DNA from 4 places in the Pseudomonas sp. E1BtOHC1 genome. Region 3 is predicted to be linked to each of the others. Evidence: predicted binding sites of a transcription regulator. Region 3 holds the regulator's gene; each other region holds the start of a gene.

Evidence for each region. Region 3 encodes sigma-54, which starts transcription at its own class of promoters, with help from an activator protein. Its sites were predicted from a motif close to ANTGGCATNNANNTTGCTNT; they were not measured.
Region 1: a site for sigma-54 is predicted at 1,416-1,435, ahead of ACSSVC_RS12055 (flagellar basal body rod protein FlgF). Genes of this name have one in related genera too.
Region 2: a site for sigma-54 is predicted at 1,165-1,184, ahead of ACSSVC_RS13690 (CmpA/NrtA family ABC transporter substrate-binding protein). Genes of this name have one in related genera too.
Region 4: a site for sigma-54 is predicted at 965-984, ahead of flhA (flagellar biosynthesis protein FlhA). Genes of this name have one in related genera too.

Annotation. Positions count from the first base shown of each region.
Region 1 is NZ_CP196023.1:2,627,297-2,630,490, forward strand. It holds gene ACSSVC_RS12045 (TylF/MycF/NovP-related O-methyltransferase) at 1-282, opposite strand, end outside; gene ACSSVC_RS12050 (phytanoyl-CoA dioxygenase family protein) at 279-1,145, opposite strand; gene ACSSVC_RS12055 (flagellar basal body rod protein FlgF) at 1,479-2,219, shown strand; gene flgG (flagellar basal-body rod protein FlgG) at 2,265-3,050, shown strand; gene flgH (flagellar basal body L-ring protein FlgH) at 3,112-3,194, shown strand, end outside.
Region 2 is NZ_CP196023.1:2,950,609-2,953,802, reverse strand. It holds gene ACSSVC_RS13695 (quinone-dependent dihydroorotate dehydrogenase) at 52-1,074, opposite strand; gene ACSSVC_RS13690 (CmpA/NrtA family ABC transporter substrate-binding protein) at 1,304-2,515, shown strand; gene ACSSVC_RS13685 (ANTAR domain-containing response regulator) at 2,531-3,106, shown strand.
Region 3 is NZ_CP196023.1:1,844,096-1,847,289, reverse strand. It holds gene lptB (LPS export ABC transporter ATP-binding protein) at 1-453, shown strand, start outside; gene ACSSVC_RS08425 (RNA polymerase factor sigma-54) at 636-2,129, shown strand; gene hpf (ribosome hibernation-promoting factor, HPF/YfiA family) at 2,255-2,560, shown strand; gene ptsN (PTS IIA-like nitrogen regulatory protein PtsN) at 2,573-3,037, shown strand; gene rapZ (RNase adapter RapZ) at 3,040-3,194, shown strand, end outside.
Region 4 is NZ_CP196023.1:2,680,704-2,683,897, forward strand. It holds gene flhB (flagellar biosynthesis protein FlhB) at 1-902, shown strand, start outside; gene flhA (flagellar biosynthesis protein FlhA) at 1,186-3,194, shown strand, end outside.

The sequences.
Region 1 (3,194 bases), 780 kb from region 3:
GCCGACGATGGAGCGGTTGATGGCATAGGGCTCGAGGATCATCGACAGGTGCATGTAGAGCATCAGCGAGTTGCCCTTGTACACGCCGCACTCGATGATCGCCCCTGGTACATCCATGACCTTCTTGAACAGCTCCATGCGCGACAGCGCGGCGGTGACGTTGATGCGGTTGGCGAAGACGAAGGGCGCGTCGGCAACGTACTCGGCGTCGACCCGCTTGAGTACGCCGGCGCGGGTTTCGTTGTATTCGGCTTCGGCGGGGGTAAGGCGACGTTTGGTCATGGCTTGAATCCTTGGAAATTCGAGAAGTCGTGGGCGTGGAAGTAGTCTTTGAAGCCGGAGCCGACGTCAGGGCAGGCGCTGTCGACGTTGGGGGCTCCGCGGTTGTGTTTCAGGTCTTCGAGGTGCATCAGGCGGAAGTCCACGCTGAAGCGGGTGCGGTCAGTGCGGTTGGGGACGGTGCCGTGCAGGTGCGAGCCGGAGAACACCAGCATCTCACCTGAGTTGCCGGCGATGCGCAGCTCGGAGCTGTCGTCGATCGCCTCCACGGGCACCGGGTGGACCCGCACTTCTTCGGTCAGGTTGTCCTTGGCCTTGTGCCGCTGGTTGCTGATCCAGTCCTTCAGGCTCCAGTCTTTCGAGGTGTTGGCCACCGGCTTCTCGAAGTAGCTGGGGTTGATCATCATGGTCTGGTCCGGGGTGATGGTGTAGACCGGCATCCAGGTGTTGATCTGGCAGTCCACGCTGCCGTACCAGCTGTCGCGATGGGGTTTGTAGGCGTAGCTGACGCCGGCGTGCAGGTAGTCGTAGTTGGGCACGACCCGCAGGCGCGGTACGTCGAAAATGTAGTCCCGAGGATCGATGCCGATCTCGTGAATGAAGCCAAGGATCAGATCCTTGACGCGCTGGCTGTTGGTGAACTGGCCCTTGAGTCGGGTAACCCGGCTGACGAACTCTTCCACCGGCATCATCGTGTGCAAAGCCTGGTGGTTGGTTTCACCATCAAACGCCGCGGTGATGCTTTCCTTGGCGAACCCGCAGAGGTCTTTTGCGGTGGCCAGGTCGGTGTCCAGGAAGATATCCCCGGAATAGATGGCGTCCTTGAAGTCAGCTGTCTTGCGCAGCTGATTGAGGTACAGGTTCAAAGTGGTTCTCCTTGGCAGTCACTGGCTTAGGTGTCGGCCACCCCCCCGCAAACTGAAGTCGCGATAGCCAGTCACTGCGCCTTGCAAGATCTGTTCACAAAGTCTCCGGCCCGGAGGGCGGGTCTGATCCGCGTCATGCGACCGATGCTTGCCGTTAGCGGCATAAGTCCGCCGTTTTTTCGTCTCTCGTTCCGCCCTGAAAATCCCGTTGCTCGCGGCAAAGCCCCGGCCCGCATGGGGAGCGTTGCTGTCAGTGAAAGTTGGTGTAGAAATTGCTTGCGCCATGCTCAGTACAGTGTGGGGCGGCAAACGTCCGGCAGATGAGGAACGATTGTGGACAAGTACCTTTATGTGGCAATGACCGGCGCCAGCCAGAATGCTCTGGCGCAAAAGGCTCATGCCAACAATCTGGCGAACATCTCCACCAACGGTTTTCAGCGCGACCTGGAGCAGGCGCGCGCGATGCCGGTGTTTGGTGACAGTTTTCCGGCGCGGGCCTTTGCCATGGGCGAACGGCCAGCAACGGATTTTACTCCCGGCTCCATGGTGGAGACCGGTCGTGACCTGGACGTGGCCGTCAGCGGCAAAGGCTGGATCGCCGTACAGAGCCCGGATGGCAGCGAAAGCTATGTGCGCACCGGCAGCTTGAATGTCGATGCAGTGGGCGTGCTGCGTGCCGGCAACGGCATGCCGGTCATGGGCAATGGCGGTCCTATCGCCGTGCCGCCCGAGCAGAAGATCGAAGTCGGCCAGGACGGCACCATCAGCATTCGTGCCATGGGTGAAGGTCCGCGGGTCATGGCTGAGGTCGATCGCATCAAGCTGGTCAATCCGGATATCAAGAACCTGACCAAGGGGCTGGACGGGTCGATCAAGACCAAGGACGGCCAGCCGGCGCCTGCCGATGCCAATGTGCAGCTGGTGTCGGGCTTCCTGGAGTCGAGCAACGTCAATGCCGTGGAAGAAATGACCGCGGTGCTGGCCTTGTCCCGCCAGTTCGAATTGCACGTCAAGATGATGAACAGCGCCAAAGAAGACGACCAGGCCATGGCTCGGGTCTTGCAGATCAGCTAATTACCAGTATCTAGCGCCGTAAAACAGGCGCGAGAGGAGAATCGAATGCTTCCGGCTCTATGGGTTGCCAAAACCGGTCTGTCCGCCCAGGACACCAACCTGAGTGTTATTTCCAACAACCTGGCGAACGTCTCGACCACGGGTTTCAAACGTGATCGCGCCGAGTTCCAGGACCTGCTGTACCAGATCAAGCGTCAGCCCGGTGCTCAGTCGACTCAGGACAGCGAACTGCCAACCGGCCTGCAGGTCGGTACCGGTGTGCGCATCGTCGGTACGCAGAAGAACTTCACTGCCGGCAGCCTGCAGACCACCGAACAGCCTCTGGACCTGGCCATCAATGGCCGTGGCTTCTTCCAGATCCTGCAGCCCGATGGCACCACGGCCTATACCCGTGACGGTACTTTCCACCTCAACTCCGACGGCCAGATCGTCACCGCCAGCGGTTTCGCCCTGGAGCCTGCGGTGGTCGTGCCCAACGACGCGCAGACCTTCACCGTGGGTCAGGACGGCACCGTATCCATCACCATCGCCGGCAACCCGGCTTCCCAGGTGATCGGCAACCTGCAAACCGCCGACTTCATCAACCCGGCGGGCCTGCAGTCCCAGGGCAACAACCTGTTCCTGGAAACCGCCGCCAGCGGCGCGCCGCAAATCGGTACCCCGGGCCTCAACGGCTTCGGCACCACACTGCAGAACACCCTGGAAGCGTCCAACGTCAGCACCGTTGAGGAGATGGTCAACATGATCACCACCCAGCGTGCCTACGAGATGAACTCCAAGGTGATCTCCACCGCGGACCAGATGCTCTCGTTCATAACGCAGAAGCTGTAATCAAGTCTTGAGGTCGCCACGGGTCTGAAGTGGCGCACCGGCAACATCGTGAGGAAGGGTCATGAATCGGTTTATTTGTGTTCTAGCGCTGAGTGGGAGTGCCGTGCTCGCGGGCTGTGTTGCCCCGCCGCCCAAGCCCAATGA
Region 2 (3,194 bases), 1.1 Mb from region 3:
CCAGGGGCTCCTTCGAGGAGCCCTTTTTTATGCCCGCGCTTGCGCCCGTTCTTATCGGCCCATGGCCGCGATAGCATCCACCGACTCGCGAATCAACGCCGGCCCCTTATAGATGAAGCCCGAATACAGCTGCACCAGGCTGGCGCCCGCGGCGATCTTCTCAGCCGCGTGCTTGCCTTCAGTGATGCCGCCCACGGCAATGATCGGTAAACGGCCGGCCAGCTCAGTCGCCAGTACCTTGACCGTATGGGTGCTCTTGTCTCGCACCGGCGCGCCGGATAGACCGCCCGCCTCGTCGCCATACTCCATGCCTTCGACGCCTTCACGGCTCAGGGTAGTGTTGGTGGCGATCACTGCGTCCATGCCGGTTTCCAGCAGGGCGCGGGCCACTTCCACGGTTTCCTCGTCGCTCATGTCCGGGGCAATCTTGATGGCCAGCGGCACACGCTTGCCGTGGATTGCGGCCAATTCCTGCTGGCGCTGGCTCAAAGCCGCAAGCAGCTGCTTGAGGGACTCGCCGAACTGCAGGCTGCGCAAGCCCGGGGTGTTGGGCGAGCTGACATTGACCGTGACATAGCTGGCATGGGCATAGACCTTGTCCAGGCAGATCAGGTAGTCATCCACCGCTCGCTCTACCGGCGTGTCGAAGTTCTTGCCGATATTGATCCCCAGCACGCCCTTGTATTGGGAGGCAGCGACCCGCGCCAGCAGATTATCGACCCCAAGATTGTTGAAGCCCATGCGGTTGATGATGGCTTCGGCCTGAGGCAGACGGAAGATCCGCGGCTTGGGGTTGCCCGGCTGCGGACGCGGGGTGACGGTGCCGATTTCGACGAAGCCAAAGCCCAGTTGAGCGAAGCCGTCGATGGCGGCGCCGTTCTTGTCCAGACCGGCAGCCAGACCCACCGGATTCGGAAACTCCAGGCCCATGACCTGCACCGGCAACTGCGCCGGCGCCTTGCACAACAGACCGTTAAGGCCCAAACGCCCGCCCGCACCGATCAGGTCCAGGGACAGATCGTGGGAGGTTTCCGGGGAGAGTTTGAACAACAGCTGGCGGGCCAGGGTATACATGGGCGGGATGAACTCGGTTGGCGGCGAATAAGGCGCCGATTATAGCCGCGCCCGGGGCTTGCAGGCGAGGCGCAGAATGAAATCCCCGGCAATGGCATATGCCTTGCACCCACTTGCTTCATCAGACCTGCGCCAATGGCGGTCCAGGTTCAAGGACAACGGCGTCGTCACCCGCACGGGCTTTGCCTGGCCAGTGGGTACGACGCTTTTTTATGCAAGGTGCCAAGCCATGACTGAACACCCCAACTCCGCGCTGGCCTGGGTCAACGGCAGCGACGCCCCGGAAAAGTCCGCCATCAACCTGGGCTTCATGGCCCTGACCGATTGCGCCTCAGTGGTGGTCGCCGCCACCCAGGGCTTTGCCCAGCCCTACGGGCTGACCCTGAACCTCAAGCGCCAGAGCTCCTGGGCCGGGCTGCGGGACAAGCTGGTGAGCGGCGAACTGGACGCAGCCCACAGTCTGTACGGCCTGATCTACGCCGTGCACCTGGGCATCGGCGGGACCCATGCCTGCGACATGGCCGTGCTCATGGGCCTGAACCAGAACGGCCAGAGCATCAACCTGTCCCGGGAACTGCAGGCCCTCAAGGTGACCAGCCCTGATGCATTGGACCGCCATGTGCACCAAAGCCGGGCACGACTGACCTTCGCCCAGACCTTCCCCACCGGTACCCACGCCATGTGGCTGTACTACTGGCTGGCCAGCCAGGGTATCCACCCGCTGCAGGATGTCGACAGCGTGGTGGTGCCGCCGCCGCAGATGGTGGCTCATCTGCAGGCCGGGCGCATCGACGGGTTCTGCGTCGGCGAACCCTGGAGCGCCAGTGCAGTGCAGCAGGATCAGGGCTTCACCCTGGCCACCAGCCAGGCGATTTGGCCGGATCACCCGGAAAAAGTCCTTGGCTGCACCCGTGCCTTCGTCGAGCAATACCCCAACACCGCCCGGGCCCTGGTGATGGCGATTCTCGAAGCCAGCCGCTTTATCGAGCAAAGCCCGGAAAACCGCCGCAGCACTGCCCAGTTGCTGAGCGCCGCCGATTACCTGAATGCACCGCTGGACTGCATCGAGCCGCGGCTGCTGGGGGATTACGCCGACGGCCTGGGCAATCGCTGGCAGGACCCCCACGCCCTGCGCTTTCACCACCATGGCGCCGTCAACCTGCCCTACCTGTCCGACGGCATGTGGTTCATGACCCAGTTCCGGCGCTGGGGCCTGCTGCGTGAGGACCCGGATTACCTGGGCGTCGCTCGCCAGGTGCAGCAGCTTGAGCTGTACCGCGAGGCCGCCACCGCGCTGGGCATCGCCGCCTGGGGCCAGGACATGCGCAGCAGCCAGTTGATCGATGGCAAGGTGTGGGACGGTTCTAAGCCTGCCGCCTATGCCCGCAGCTTCCGCCTGCATGCGCTGAACGACACCCCTCCCCTTGTTGCCCAGCGCTGACCGGAGCCCGCGAACATGCTGCGTATCCTGCTGATCAACGACACCGCGAAAAAAGTCGGAAGGCTCAAGGCCGCCCTCAGCGAAGCCGGTTTCGAGGTGATTGACGAATCCGGCCTGACCATCGACCTGCCGGGCCGCGTCGAAACGGTGCGTCCGGACGTGATCCTGATCGATACCGAGTCACCCAGCCGCGATGTCATGGAGCAAGTGGTGCTGGTCAGCCGCGATCAACCACGACCCATCGTGATGTTCACCGATGAACACGATCCGGGGGTGATGCGCCAGGCGATCAAGTCCGGGGTCAGCGCCTACATCGTCGAGGGCATCCAGGTCCAGCGCCTGCAACCGATTCTCGACGTGGCCATGGCACGTTTTGAAAGCGACCAGGCCCTGCGCGCGCAACTCCAGGCCCGGGACCAGCAACTGGCCGAACGCAAGCGCATCGAGCTGGCCAAGGGCCTGTTGATGAAGATGAAAGACTGCGACGAAGAACAGGCCTACACCCTGATGCGCCGCCAGGCCATGAGCAAACAACAGAAGCTGATCCAGGTCGCGGAACAGATCATCGCCATGCAGGAACTGCTGGGCTGACCCCCGCCCCGTAGGAGCCGGCTTGCCGGCGAACAGGCGTCTGAACCTTGGGCCAGTCTTGAGGACGTCTTCGCTGGCAAGCCAGCTC
Region 3 (3,194 bases):
AAGCTGTCGGTGGCCGACAACATCACGGCCATCCTCGAGACCCGCAAGGAACTCGACAAGGCCGGCCGTCGCCAGGAACTGGAAAGCCTGCTGCAGGAGTTCCACATCAATCACATCCGCGACAACCTCGGCATGAGCCTGTCCGGTGGTGAACGCCGCCGCGTGGAAATCGCCCGCGCCCTGGCCACTGCCCCCAAGTTCATCCTGCTGGACGAACCCTTTGCCGGCGTGGACCCGATCTCGGTCGGCGATATCAAGCAGATCATCCACCACCTGAAGGCCAAGGGCATTGGGGTGCTGATCACCGACCACAACGTCCGCGAAACCCTGGACATCTGTGAAACCGCCTATATCGTCAATGACGGGCAACTGATCGCCGAAGGCGACTCCGAGACCATCCTGGCCAACGAACTGGTCAAGGAAGTCTACCTGGGCCATGAGTTCCGCCTGTAAAGGCTGAGGTGTCGGGCTAGATGCCAGAGCGCCAGGAACAATAAATCCCTACAAATTTTATTGTTACAGCGCTCTAGGCAAACACTTCAGTTTCAGGCATATAATTTGCTTATGTTTGGCGCTCCGGCGCCCTGTAGTGGATGGCGCATGTGCGCCGGCAAATAAGGTGTTAAGCCCCTGCCATGAAACCATCGCTAGTCCTGAGAATGGGCCAGCAGCTGACGATGACACCGCAGCTGCAACAGGCCATCCGCCTGCTCCAATTGTCGACCCTGGACCTGCAACAGGAAATCCAGGAAGCCCTGGAGTCCAACCCGATGCTCGAACGCCAGGAAGATGGCGAAGACTTCGACAACAGCGACCCCTTGGCCGACAACACAGAGTCCAAACCCAACACCGAGATCCAGGAACCCTCCTACCAGGAAACCGCCCCCACGGTGGATAACCTCGAGGAAGGCGAATGGAACGAACGCATCCCCAACGAACTGCCGGTGGACACCGCCTGGGAAGACGTCTACCAGACCAGCGCCAGCAGCCTGCCCAGCAGCGATGACGATGAGTGGGACTTCACCACTCGCACATCGGCCGGCGAGAGCCTGCAAAGCCACCTGCTCTGGCAACTGAACCTGGCGCCGATGTCGGATACCGACCGCCTGATCGCCGTGACCCTGATCGATTGCATCAACAATCAGGGCTACCTGGACGAGACCCTTGAAGAAATTCTCGAGGCCTTCGATCCGGAATTGGACATCGAACTGGACGAGATCGAAGCCGTCCTGCACCGCATCCAGCAATTCGAGCCGGCCGGCATCGGCGCCCGCAACCTGGGCGAATGCCTCCTGCTGCAACTGCGCCAACTGCCAGCGAAAACTCCCTGGCTGAGCGAAGCCCAGCGCCTGGTCAGTGACTACATCGACCTCCTGGGCAGTCGCGACTACAGCCAGCTGATGCGCCGCATGAAGCTCAAGGAAGACGAACTGCGTCAGGTCATCGAACTGGTGCAGAGCCTCAACCCGCGCCCGGGCTCACAGATCGAATCCAGCGAAGCCGAATACGTGGTCCCGGACGTCATCGTGCGCAAGGACAACGAGCGCTGGCTGGTGGAATTGAATCAGGAGTCCGTGCCACGCCTGCGGGTCAACGCACAGTACGCCGGCTTTGTTCGCCGCGCCGACACCAGTGCCGACAACACCTTCATGCGCAATCAGTTGCAGGAAGCTCGCTGGTTCATCAAGAGCCTGCAGAGCCGCAACGAAACCCTGATGAAAGTCGCCACTCAGATCGTCGAGCACCAACGCGGCTTCCTGGAGTACGGCGACGAAGCCATGAAACCTCTGGTTCTGCACGACATCGCCGAAGCTGTGGGCATGCACGAATCGACCATTTCCCGTGTGACCACGCAAAAATTCATGCATACCCCCCGGGGCATATATGAACTGAAATACTTTTTCTCCAGCCACGTCAGCACCTCCGAAGGCGGCGAATGCTCGTCCACGGCGATCCGCGCGATCATCAAAAAACTGGTGGCTGCGGAAAATCAGAAAAAGCCGTTGAGTGACAGCAAGATCGCTGGTTTACTGGAGGCACAAGGCATTCAGGTAGCCCGTCGTACCGTCGCCAAGTACCGCGAATCCCTTGGGATCGCGCCTTCCAGCGAACGGAAGCGGTTGATGTAGCCGCCGGGCTGGCCACAGCGTTTCAGAGTGTGTTTGAAACAGGTCGAAAGTCGGTTTCAAACGCGGTCTAGGTGGCAGGCAACCCAGCCTGCCGCGTTATGCACTGGCAACGAAGGAGAAGCTGTATGCAAGTCAACATCAGTGGACACCAACTCGAAGTGACTGAACCTCTGCGCGCTTACATCGGCGAGAAACTCGACCGGCTGGAGCGGCACTTCGACAAGATTACCAATGTGCAGGTCACCATGGCTGTCGAGAAGCTGAAGCAGAAAATCGAAGCCACCCTGCACATCCACGGTGGGGAGGTCGTCGCCAATGCAGAACATGACGATATGTATGCCGCAATTGACCTGCTCACGGACAAGCTTGACCGCCAACTGAAAAAGCATAAGGAAAAGCAACTCCACCTTCTCCAAGGCACGGGTCGCTAACACTCCCCTCCCATGATCCGACTTGAAAGCATCCTGACCCCCGGCCGTTCCTTGGTGAACGTGCCGGGCGGCAGTAAAAAACGCGCCCTCGAACAAATTGCCAACCTGATCAGCCGCGAAGTGCCTGATCTGGAGATGCAGGATGTCTTCGAGAGCCTGATCGCCCGTGAAAAACTCGGTTCCACCGGTTTTGGCAACGGCATCGCCATTCCCCACTGCCGCCTCAAAGGCTGCGAGTCGCCTATCAGTGCGCTGATGCACCTGGACGCTCCAATCGACTTCGACGCCATCGACGGTGCCCCGGTGGATCTGCTGTTCGTCCTCCTGGTTCCGGAAGCCGCTACCGACGCACACCTGGAACTGCTCCGGCAGATCGCCAGCATGCTCGATCGCAAGGAAGTCCGTGACCGACTGCGCAGTGCCACCAGCAATGAAGCCTTGTATCAGGTTGTCCTGGACGAGCAAAACGGTCAGTAATCATGCGCTTGATCATTGTCAGCGGCCGCTCCGGCTCAGGTAAAAGCACCGCCCTCGATGTTCTTGAGGACCACGGCTACTACTGCATCGACAACCTTCCCGCCGGCTTGCTGCCCGAGCTGGCCGAGCGCGCGTTGATTCACACGGAACTGGCACA
Region 4 (3,194 bases), 840 kb from region 3:
TGGCGGTGCAGCCGGTGCTGTTGACCTTGCTGCTGGCGGCCGTCATCGGGCCGATATCCCTGGGGGGGTGGCTGTTTGCGGGCAAGAGCCTGGCGCCCAAGTTCAGTCGGATGAATCCGGCCAACGGCCTCAAGCGGATGTTTTCGTTCACTGCGTTGATCGAGTTGCTCAAGGCTCTGGCCAAGTTCGGCCTGGTGCTGTTCGTGGCGCTTTCGGTGTTGTCGTCGGACATTGACGACCTGCTGCGGATCGCCCACGAACCGCTTGAGCTGGCGATCATCCACAGTGTCCAGGTGGTGGGTTGGAGCACTTTGTGGATGGCTTGCGGGTTGATTTTGATCGCCGCGGTGGATGTGCCGGTGCAGCTGTACCAGGCCCATAAGAAGCTGTTGATGACCAAGCAGGAGGTGCGTGACGAGCACAAGGACCAGGAAGGTCGGCCTGAGGTCAAGCAGCGGATTCGCCAGACCCAGCGCGAGATGTCCCAGCGGCGGATGATGGCAGCGATCCCCGAGGCCGACGTGGTCATCACCAACCCGACCCACTACGCCGTGGCTCTCAAGTACGACGCCGAGAAGGGTGGGGCGCCGGTGTTGCTGGCCAAGGGCAGTGATTTCTTGGCCCTGAAAATCCGCGAGATTGCCGTGGCCCATGAAGTGATGTTGTTGGAGTCCCCGGCCCTGGCGCGTTCCATCTATTACTCCACTGAGCTTGAGGAAGAGATCCCGGCGGGGCTTTACTTGGCGGTGGCCCAGGTCCTGGCCTATGTCTACCAGATTCGCCAGCACCGTGCAGGCAAGGGCAAGCGCCCGGACCCGCTCAAGGACTTGCCGATTCCTACGGATCTGCAGCGCGACACTGGCGGCAAGCAGTCCTCGGGCGGCCCCATCGATCCTGTCTAGTTCCAGGCATGCAGGCGCTGGCTTGCCAGCGAATGCGCCTTGCTTATGTCAGAAAAATGGCTAATTGCCATTATCTCGCCTTGTAACTCTGTTCCTTGCAGCCGGCCCTGCGACGCTTCGTTTGCCGACGAGGGCGGCCCCGCGATCCTGTTCGCCGGCACGCCGGTTCCTCCTGGTTCAGGGCGCGATTGCGCCGCTGCGGCAAAGTTGGAAGGCTTCTTGCAGTAGCAGCCCCGAGCCGCTTCAGGCGTCAAAAGTTTGCTTTACGGAACGGGGTAAATCGGTGGATCGCTCTCAGTTAATCAACACGGCTCGCAGTAACCTGGTTGACCTCGGTCGAGGCAACCTGGGTGTACCTGTGCTGCTGTTGGTCATGCTGGCCATGATGATGCTGCCAGTGCCGGCGTTCCTGTTGGATGTGTTCTTCACCTTCAACATCGCCCTGTCGATTGTGGTCCTGCTGGTCTGCGTGTACGCCCTGCGACCGCTGGATTTCGCGGTGTTCCCGACCATTCTGCTGGTGGCCACCTTGCTGCGGTTGGCACTCAACGTGGCCTCGACCCGAGTGGTGATGCTCCACGGCCAGGAAGGCCATGCCGCGGCCGGTAAGGTGATCCAGGCCTTCGGTGAGGTGGTGATCGGCGGTAACTATGTCGTGGGTATCGTGGTCTTCGCGATCCTCATGATCATCAACTTCGTGGTGGTGACCAAGGGTGCCGGACGCATCTCCGAGGTGAGCGCGCGCTTCACCCTGGATGCCATGCCCGGCAAACAGATGGCCATCGACGCCGACCTCAACGCCGGCCTGATCGATCAGAATCAGGCCAAGCTGCGTCGTCTGGAGGTGGCCCAGGAAGCCGAGTTCTACGGCTCCATGGACGGTGCCAGCAAGTTCGTTCGCGGCGACGCCATCGCCGGCCTGCTGATCCTCTTCATCAACCTGATCGGCGGTATGGCGGTCGGTATCTTCCAGCACAACATGACCTTTGCCGACGCCGGCAAGGTCTATGCCTTGCTGACCATCGGTGACGGTTTGGTGGCGCAACTGCCATCGCTGCTGCTGTCCACTGCGGCCGCCATCATGGTGACGCGTGCTTCGGGTTCCGAAGAAATGGGCAAGCAGATCAACCGGCAGATGTTCGCCTCGCCCAAGGCGCTGGCGGTGGCCGCGGGCCTGATGGCGGTGATGGGGTTGGTGCCGGGCATGCCGCACTTCTCCTTCCTCAGCCTGGCAGCGGTGGCTGGCGGTGCGGCTTATCTGGTCTGGAGAAAGCAGAATCTGGTCAAGGTCCAGGCTCTGGAAGAGGTCCAGCGTCAGCAGGACCTGCTGCCTTCTCCGGCTCGGGCCATGGAAACCAAGGAGCTGGGTTGGGACGATGTGACCCCGATCGACATGATCGGCCTGGAAGTTGGCTACCGCCTGATTCCCCTGGTGGATCGCAACCAGGGCGGACAGCTGCTGGCGCGGATCAAGGGGGTGCGCAAGAAGCTCTCCCAGGACCTGGGCTTCCTCATGCCCACTGTGCATATCCGTGACAACCTGGACCTGGCCCCCAGTGCCTATCGCCTGACTCTGATGGGTGTGATCCTGGCGGAGGCCGAGATCTATCCGGATCGCGAATTGGCGATCAACCCGGGGCAGGTCTACGGCACCCTCAACGGTATCTCTGCCCGTGACCCGGCCTTCGGCCTGGAGGCGGTGTGGATCGAAATCAGCCAGCGGCCTCAGGCGCAGTCCCTCGGCTACACCGTGGTGGATGCCAGTACCGTGGTCGCCACCCACTTGAACCAGATTCTGTACAAGCACTCCAGCGAGCTGATCGGTCACGAGGAAGTGCAGCAGCTGATGCAGTTGCTGGCCAAGAGTTCGCCGAAGCTGGCGGAGGAGTTGGTGCCGGGTGTGCTGTCGTTGTCGCAGTTGCTCAAGGTTTTGCAGGCGCTGCTGGCCGAACAGGTGCCGGTACGGGATATCCGCAGCATTGCCGAGGCTATCGCCAACAATGCCGCCAAGAGTCAAGATACTGCCGCTTTGGTTGCCGCGGTTCGGGTCGGATTGTCTCGCGCCATCGTCCAAAGCATTGTAGGTACTGAGTCTGAGCTGCCAGTGATCACCTTGGAGCCAAGGTTGGAACAAATTTTGCTCAGCAGTTTGCAGAAGGCAGGACAAGGCCAGGAAGAAGGCGTTCTGCTGGAGCCAAGCATGGCTGAAAAGCTGCAACGTTCGCTGATCGATGCGGCGCAGCGTCAAGAGATGCAAGGTCAACCGGTGATTCTGTTGGTAGCGGGTCCGGT